Regions from separate parts of the Fictibacillus sp. 23RED33 genome, predicted to be linked through region 1. Evidence: riboswitches for the same ligand, from Rfam matches in the RefSeq annotation. Region 1 holds a riboswitch; the other holds the start of a gene.
What was found. A riboswitch is a leader RNA that binds a small molecule or an ion and turns the genes downstream of it on or off. The one in region 1 is predicted to bind cyclic di-GMP.
Positions count from the first base shown of each region.

Region 2: linked by a shared signal. The riboswitch ahead of IHV09_RS04265 (GGDEF domain-containing protein) and the one ahead of IHV09_RS22735 (methyl-accepting chemotaxis protein) in region 1 are both predicted to bind cyclic di-GMP.

Region 1 is NZ_JACZDX010000017.1:4,646-9,441, forward strand. Features, by position in the region: gene IHV09_RS22050 (replication protein) at 14-1,285, shown strand; cyclic di-GMP riboswitch class II at 2,684-2,767, shown strand; gene IHV09_RS22735 (methyl-accepting chemotaxis protein) at 2,776-3,582, shown strand; gene IHV09_RS22060 (hypothetical protein) at 4,310-4,528, shown strand.
Region 2 is NZ_JACZDX010000001.1:795,888-800,683, reverse strand. Features, by position in the region: gene IHV09_RS04270 (GGDEF domain-containing protein) at 1-799, opposite strand, end outside; gene IHV09_RS04265 (GGDEF domain-containing protein) at 868-1,818, opposite strand; cyclic di-GMP riboswitch class I at 2,004-2,092, opposite strand; gene IHV09_RS04260 (serine/threonine protein kinase) at 2,171-2,824, opposite strand; gene IHV09_RS04255 (hypothetical protein) at 2,932-3,291, opposite strand; gene IHV09_RS04250 (N-acetylmuramoyl-L-alanine amidase) at 3,675-4,331, opposite strand; gene IHV09_RS04245 (MarR family winged helix-turn-helix transcriptional regulator) at 4,606-4,796, shown strand, end outside.

The DNA.
Region 1 (4,796 bases):
GGAGGATTTTTTTATGGAAAATTTAAACGCCTACGAACGCGCCAGATATCATACCTGGTTTCATCATAACGAGGCAGACGGATACATAACCCTTGCAAAGAAAACGAAAAAAGGATTTCAGCAATTTCATGTGAAGCCGAAACAGTTGGCACTGAAGCTCTCAAAATGGCTCGGAGAGGACGTTTATTTCTCTCAGAACACTTTTTATAAGCCTCAACGCCAAATTGAGCTCATACGGCAATTGCGGTCGTTATATGTGGATCTGGATTGTTATCTCTTAAACTATGATCCGAAATGGATCATCGGAAAACTAGAATTAGAGTTTTTTAATCAAAGTATTCCAGAACCTAGCCTTATTATCTTCTCAGGTAGAGGTGTAGTTTTAGTCTGGCTGATTGATCCTGTACCTTACCAAGCCCTTCCGTTGTGGCAAGCTGTTCAAAATCATTTTGTACAACAGTTGAAAGCAATGGGCGGAGACACACGAGCGACGGATGCTGCACGTGTATTCCGTCTTGATGGCAGCATTAATTCCAAAAACGGAGAAGCTGTCCAAGTTCAATACCGGCATGATTATCGATACGTACTTCGTGATATTCAAAACGAATACTTACCAGATCTTCAACCAAAGAAAAAGACACGAGGACGTCGTAAGACTGTTGAAAGGCTTTTTAATACATACTCATTACACCATGCGCGTCTGCTTGATCTCGTGAAGCTTGTGGAACTGCGAAACTTTGATGTAAAAGGATACCGAGAGACCATTCTCTTTCTCTATCGATACTGGCAGTGCTGTTATGTGGCAGATCCGGAGGAAGCTTTAAGGCAAACACTAATCTATAACTCACAGTTTTTGGAACCATTGGCTGAAAAAGAAGTGATTCGTGCCACCAAGAGTGCGGAGAAGGCATGGAAAGCCAAAAATAGCGAAGAGGCGAACACTGTAGCCAAAGAAAAAGGCTATCCAGGAGCCGGCTACAACCTAAAGAACGCTAAAATCATCGGATGGCTCGATATCACGGAAGACGAACAGGTACAGCTGCAGACAATTATTGGACGTAACGAGAAGAGAAAACGTAATACTGAAGCTAAAAGAGAACAACGACGAAGAGAGGGAATGAAGCCTCGTAAAGCGTATCTTGATGCCCAGAAGGAAAAGACAGAGGACAAGCTATGGTTGTTGCAGAAAGCTATAAATAAATATCCAGATACAACACACGAAGAGTTAGCGAAACTATTAAACATTGAAAGATCTTATGTAAGTAAGTTACTCAAAAGGCTTTAAAATTGTAAAAAAATGTATGTGACAGGTATGTCTCTTTATATTAAGGGGACGTAGTCCCTGCCCCTTTATGGGGCTTCTGTTTTTATTCGTACCTTTTTACATCTACAACCTCAGTTTGTATCACTCTCTGTGTTTGAGCGTGCGGATGTTACGTTTGTAGTCACTCGTGTAGATCCGTATTTGTTTGTAGTTCAGCAGTACGGGCTGTATAAGTTAAGCGTACTTTATAAGGGGAGGATTCTTTTGATTGAGGCTATTGTTTTAATCGGTTGTATCTTTATTTGTATTGCTTTAGATTATGGTGTGGAATATTGGAGAAGACATCGCTAATTGAGGGTTTAAAAAGTCTTTAATATCTGTTTAATAACTTATGCTTTTCTTTTACAGAGCTGCAAGTCTAAGTTTTCCTTCTATGACGGGCCCGAACACCAGGTTTTTTCTTGCTATCGCTTCGAAAATCAAATGACCCCACACAGGCAACATCATCCTATGTGGGGTCATTTGAACACCTGGTGGTCGGGCTGTTTTTTAGTTAGAAGTGGTTACTTTTTGGTAAGGTTTAATCTTATAGATTATAGCTATAAAACAATGAAGAAAAATCCATTTAAGTTTGTTTATTTGGTTAGGTTAAGAACATGGAAAAATATTTAATGAAGTGAGTTTATGTATGTTTATAGGCAGAGGAAAGTAGTAATTACATACGTAAATGGATAGATAACATAAAGGATAATCAATTTATATATGATTTACGCATCGATTTCGGTGTTTTTCCTTATGGATAAAGGCTTGATGCTGCTCAATAAAATATCGTAAACACCAGAAGACCTCACACACCCAACGTACACGGGTCTGTGAGGTCTTCTGGCACTCTTTTTAAGAGCAGCAACAAAGTAGTTTTTAGTACATGCTCTGAGAAGCTCATATTTTGGTTTTAAGAGATTTTTAGTTCGTGTTGATTTGAAATGCGTAAAATTTTGCGACGTGTATTCAAGGGCTATTTAATGTCTTTATATGAGGATATTTATTTATTCTCTTGATTTTCATACATGAATTATATATTCTCTCATTTCTTGAGGATCATTGTTTTTTTAGATGGTAATTTGTATTGTAATGGAGAAAAGTTAAAATTCACCATGTGTATAAAGTTGATATTTTTACAACGGTCTTGTCCTATTTTTCTAACCCTCCCGAAGCCAGGTAGGAGGGTATGGATAGGAAGGTTCCCCCGATAAGGATTGGGTCTTTATATCTTATGTGCTACATAAATAAAAAGTTACGTTTAGGTTTCTTAAGAAAAAAGATTCCTACAGATAGACATTGAGTTTTCCAGCAAGAACAATATGTAAATGGGAATAGTGAAGAACTAAAGTTAAATATTTATCTAAAAATGACGATGTTTTAAATAAAAGGTACTGTGATCATTTTTCTGTATTTGGGCGCTTGGAAAAATAGGAGTGAGTAGCGCAACCGACTATAGGGAGGAACACTTAATGATTAAGACTAGTACCCAAATTTTAGATTTAAATGCGCTTGTATCTGCTCTCGAAATCAACTTAGCAATGATTGAATTTAATTTAGACAGAGAAGTTATTTGGGTGAATGACAATTTCGCTCAAACGATGGGTTACAGACGTAATGAAATGATAGGATTGGATCATAAAAGCTTTTGTACAAAAGAATACAGAGAAAGCAAAGAATACATAAAATTATGGGAAAACCTTAGGTTAGGTGAAAAATTTCAAGAGAAGATTGAACGCATTGATAAAAATGGAAATATACTTTGGCTCGAAGTAACATATATTCCCATTTTAGATAACGAAGGAGCAGTAAGTGCAGTCCTGAAAATCGCAACAGATATTACAAATCGAGAGAATAGCACAACAAACATTATCTCTAAATTAAAACAGATGCCTAATGATTTAGTAGATATAGTAATCATGAATTCTAATGAAAAAATAAAAGCATTAGAGTCATTAAAAAAACAAATTGATTTAATTAGTCAAACATCAAAACTCATTAAAGATATATCTTCACAAACAAATTTATTAGCTTTAAATGCAGCAATAGAAGCAGCTCGGGCTGGAGAATACGGAAAGGGATTTAATGTTGTAGCTCAAGAAGTAAGGAAATTATCAGATAACTCTAAGGAAGCAATTCAAGAAGTTGACTTAAACATCAAAAACATTACAGCAGAACTTTTAACCGTTAATCATATAACAGAGGACTTGCAAAAAATAGTAAACGTTACAAAATCAGAAATAGATGAAACAATATCTGATTTTGAAGCTATGTTATAAGATTGTGCGATGTTTAGTTACAGCGCATCTTAATTGCATAGAAACGAGTGGAATCATACACACAGTAGGTTGTACACATATAGTAAAGGTATGACCGATAGAGTGCATCCCTGATATCACCAGCGCTGTATTGGTTTTTTTCAGCTGCCGGTTAAGGGGGAGAAAACATGAAAAAAAGAAAGTGTCCATGTCTGAAAAAGACTCCTTTGATCAGACCTCTACATTCACTACCACCTATCGTTTGTAAAAAACGATGTTGCCACTCTAAATAATAATGTATACCGACCGAGTTCTCCAAACAGAACGCGGTCTTTTTAAATCCTGACAAATAAAAAGAGAAGCCTTTTTATAGACTCCTCTCTTGTAAAACGGATCGAACTTAGTGATGGTTACGATGACAGCTGCATCTTTTCTTTTCGTATCGTTTACACTTGTAGTAAACGGTACGAGAAGGTTCGCATTTTCTTTCGTGTCTTCTACGACAACAACAGTTTCTATAGCCTATGATTATTCCCCCCCTAGAAAAATAATCCGACCCTATTGAACGGATCCGGTTCCTATATGCTATGCCGGTAGGGACAAGTTGTATAGACGATTATGGTTATTGTTTAAAGTATTCTATTCTCTATTCGTGAGTCGTTAGAGATATTTTTTAAGATTAGAAATTAGTTAGAGAGTATACTTCATTTATGTTTTTGAACCCCGATATCTATTAGGGGTGATTATAATGGGAAGTAATTTACTTGGAGATGCTGAACTTTCTATTTCTGTGATTCCTTTCGTTTTTTTATTTGTTATATTAGTTGTGATTGCTGTACTGATCAGGATGTTATTTCGTTGGTTGCCGAGACAAGTATTTAATTTCTTAGTCAGTTGTGGTTTATTAGCTGGTGCGTTTTTATGGGGCTATCTCACGTTTTACGCAGAGTGGTTTCCCTATTTTTAGGGGTAATCTTTCAACGAAGCAAATCAATGAAATCGAGAGAAAACGGAAGATCGTAATTTTTAATTATGTAGCTTTTTTGAACGTATTTCCCGAACGCAAAAACCCTGAATTTCGCCGAAAATGGCTGGATTCAGGGTTTTGTTTTTTGTTTTGGTTCCGCAAAGGATTTTTATGTTAACTAGATTTGTATAGAGTATTCATATCTTCTTTCTCATTTTTGAATATTATTTTTCAAATATTATGCCTATTTTATTGAATATTAATCTTG
Region 2 (4,796 bases), on a different contig from region 1:
CTCCACCGTAACGATAAGCTTCTCCTTCTTTTAAAGAAATGAAACGTTTAAACGTTGCACCTACAAGCTTGAGCACCTCATCACCAATTAAATGGCCGTGCTGATCGTTAAACATTTTAAACCGATCAATATCACATAATACAAGTGTAAAAGGTTTATTCTGTTTTGTTTTTTCCAATACGTCCTCTTGAAATTTCCGATGATTCAGCAAACCTGTTAAATAGTCTTGTTCAGATTGAAGCTGATACATATTCTTCTCGAAATAATATTGTCTTTCTTTTGAGGCAATCACACCGCCGTAAAAAGCGATCAACCATAAGAAGATGCTCTTCATTAAAAATTCAAAGGAAGAGAGCGTGTTCATATACCCACTATCTCTTATAAAAAAGTAACAGAGAATGGTAAAACTCACTGTTCCTACTATAAAAGCGCCCTTTAACCTCCAATACAGAGCAGCATGGATAACGATTAGGTAACCAACAGCAACAAACGCACTATCAGCTCCACCAGTAAGCTGCATCAACCATGCATAAGCAAGACAATCAAAAACAATTCCACCTCTTGTAAAAACACGGTAGTACAGTGACGTCTCTGGCAATCGGTGTAATACAATTTGTGTGGATGTCATATATATAATGCCGATTATAAAAAGGATCGGAAAAGTTTCCGTTTCATAATTCAAAACGCTTGATATAGGTTGATAATAAAAAACAGGTATGCAAAGAATTAAAAAGAACCACCGTAACAAAGATGATATGGTTTCAGAACGGTGTTCCGTAATCGTAAATGAATCTTTCATGCATTCAACTTCCTTTACGTTATACGATCTGCGAAAAACATAGCAGAAAGGCCCATTATTTTACATGATCAAATCAGTGATTTATTCTCACTTCTAGCTCTTTTGTTCGTGTACATACGCTCATCAGCAAGCTGCAGGTAATAGTCTATGTTTTCACATGCATCTGCAAGTAATTCTATTGCACCATATGCCAATGAGATGGATTCATTCCAAACGATAAGCTGACTTTCTAGTTTTTCAGTTAAGATGTATGCTTCATCTTCAGTAATTCCTGGTAAGAGAAAAACAAATTCATCTCCACCGAATCTAAATCCAGAGAACAATTTTAGTCGCTTTGAAAGTTCTGCGATCTGCTGAAGTATCTCGTCACCCGCGTGATGCCCTAGCTCGTCATTGATTAATTTAAAGTTATTGATATCAAACATGACAAGTGTAAGAGGAAGCTTAAGTCTATTTGCCTTTTCTAGCTCCTTTTCTAAACAATCATAAAAGTAGCGACGATTATACAGATTTGTTAATGGATCACGAATGCTAATCTCCTTAAGATCTTTAAACTGTTGAGAAGAGAAACCGCTTAGAAATCCTGTAACAGCATGGTGAGAAATCCGGTTCCAGCGATCTAACATAAATAGTTGTATAACTAACGGCTCGTTGGACGTTGCTTTTTTCACTTCAAATAAAACGGATTCACTAATACTCGTTGTAAAACACGCAAGTGCTTGATGAGGAATTCGTTGATGCCTTAAAAAATGAATACCTGATCGAAACGCTTTCTGCTCTCCTTGTTTTAAAAAGGATTTGAATCGTTCTTCTTCTAAAAACACTGCATGTACAATCCCGCGTAAAAATTTCTCTAGTATCTTCTCGTATTGCTCAACAAAACCGTTTAGAAACGTATGAAAGTCTTCATTTTTTCTTAGATGTTCTTTGTGTGTATGTATCATGGCTGGAATAGACTTCATAAATTCTGGTAACAAGTTTTTTTTGAGTGCGCGTAAGTCTAGTTGGAAGTTTTCCATTCTACAACCCCTCAAATCCCTCAAAAATTACATACAAAAAGCCATCACCTAATAAAGGGAATGGCTTCAATTTATGTTTTAGATACTTTTAACCTCTATGAACACATTATTCCTGCAGAGAAACTACAAAATACGAGAATAAAGCTTCATAGAAACGCTTGTGTCTAAACACGAGTCCGTTTCCCTTTGGCAACCGGCTGCCATTGCATGTTCACCATACTTTAGGCCCATAGCTTTGCGTCCCAGCTTTTCAACTGGTTTGCCCTTAATAACAAAGGTTTTTATTGATTTATAGTTATTATATCCTACTAAGGTAATTTGTGCCAATGATTTTAATAGTTCTTTAATCCTATTATTTTAGGCTTTGTTTTTTGGATATTTTTAACTTTCTATAGTACCTATACCCAATCCTTACTCCATTCAAAACAATATAAGGAATCTTTATTGGAAAGTAATACAGCGTTTTCTTGTAAAAAGTAAAATAAGCTTTCCTTAAATCTTTCCATTTCCTGCAAGTTTCGTATCGGCTAAAATCAGATACGTCTACAATAATTCCTCTATTATTGGATATCATGACATTTTTTCCATGTACATCGTTAGGAAACAATCCTTTGTCTTTTGCATGCCTCACTGCTTCATCGATGTCATAAATCACATTTTCAGGAATTTTTACACCTTTATGCACACAGTCGTACAGAGTCATTCCTTCAATACGTTTTAAGATTAAAAAACGTTGTTCGGAATAATAACAAACAGAAAATCCAGGGTGTGTTCCTAGTCGATCATAAACCTTTTTTTCCTCTAATAATCCATGCTCATCCCTGCCGTAAATCTTAACTACATATGCTGGATGTTCAGGATGTGAAAACACCGCTGCATAGTTCCCACAGCCCAGCATCTGCCAAGGGTGTGGTGTATTCACCGGACATACCGGATCAAATGGGCTGCGGCTTTCAATCATTATTTCTCTGTTCAATTGTCTAGCTAGCTGGATAAAGTGTTCCATAAGGTTCCTCAATTCAAATTCTAATCCTATTATCATCATCTTATGTTTCTGCAATACGTTCATTGTATACAGATGTTATCGAAAATGAAACTGGCATGCTTTATCCATTATTCTACGGTCACTTGTAGATAAGAAAGCATAAGTGTTTCTGCTTTGTTTTTTAGATGAATGTTTGGAAACCTCATAATTTCACGATAACCCCTAATAAAGATTTCATATTCTGTAATATCTTCCTCACGGCGTGCATCCATAACTTTAATTCTTCTTTTTCTCAATTCAATTCGTACATCAAATAGATCTTTGCTGATTTGATTCATAATTTGTTCTACTAATGCAACGTATGGCTGTCTCAATTTAAATGGAGAGCCGCAAATAATCTGCAGATCGCGATTAAACACTGTAAGTAAAATCGGATACATCACAAATTTTTCAATAAGCGAACGCTCTTCTTCGCTTCCATATTGCACGACAATCCCCCCAATCTCAAGAAGACAAAAAACGTGAATGTACGGATAATATGTTTCTTATGTGAAAACTTCGAATCTGCTTTTTTGCCGAGCAGTATCCCTTTATTATATGACCGTCGAAAGAGTATGGAATTACAAAACGGTGCGAGATATCACCTTTTTGCGAGAGGTAGATCATTTCTATTCCAACCCGTTCTTGAATGCATCTCATTAATAAGTTAGTCATGAAGCAACCTCCTTTTTTATATTATATGCGAACAAACGTTCTTTTTATACTAGAAAAAAATACCTGCCTTACTTAAGAGGCAAGTATTTTTGTTTTATTTACTATTACCTGGAATGAAAATCAACTACTCTCGAGGCTGTTTTCGCATTGATTGTTTCTAGGAGTAATCAATATGAACAGCAAATCCTGCAGATTTAGCTTTTCGAGAAAGGTTTTCGGCATTCTCTCTAGATGTGAATGCCCCAATCTGCACCTTATAGAGCTTTTCTTCTGCAGTGACAAGTTCTTTAAACTCGTTCTGGTTAACAACAAACTTTTTTAGCTCATACTTAACATCCTCAATGAAAAATGGAAATGTTTTATCATATTGATGAAAACAGTTTAAAGGATCTGTCCTTCTTTTTGGGTCTAGCTGAAAGTGCCCTTTTATGTCCCGCGCAGGGTCCCATTGGTACATCTCACATAAATACGCAAAAAACCATACATAACGGCTGTAAGCTTTGTTAAAATCTATGGAAGGTCCATAGCATAACTCTACTCCAATCGCCCATTCATTAGCATCCGATACGTTAGAGCGAACGTGCCAAGCTTTTTCTTGCAATGGAATGATCATCAATATCTGTTTATCATCTATGAATACGTGTGCAGAAGCCTCTAGTTGTCTGCTGTTGAAATATTCGTAGTTCTGTTGAGCCGTAGAGTTAGGGTTACCAGTATCGTGCGCAACCGCATAGCGTGGTATACGGTTACCTCCTGGACGCTGCTTCCATTCTTTATTAATATGTTTAGTTGTAATCTGATACTTTACTTTCATACCAACACCTCCCATTTATTTAAATTAGAAGTGTTTGTTTATACAAAAAAAGAGCCATTACGGCTCATTTTTTTACATTCCACCTGGTTGTGATTGTGTTGTGATCGCCCAAACCCAGTAAGCTGCTCCGATCAAAAATCCAAAGCCTAAAAGCACAAAAAATAATGTTGAATTTTTCATAATCCGTGTCTCCCCAAACCTTTTGCTTTCTTTCTTATTAAATATAAATTATCATATACTAGTAGAAGAAGAAACAAAAAGCAAGGGTGTTAAAATGGAAAATAGAGAACAAACCCCATTAAGAAATGATTTAGAGCGCGAATTGGAAATGAGTTTACGTAGACTTTTTCGTACGTTAAGAAAAGGTTTGAACGAAGTGTACTCAGATTATATCCCAAGCAATGAGTTTGCTGTTCTTCAGACTTTATTTATTCAAAGTCCTCTGATGGCTTCCGAAATCGCTAA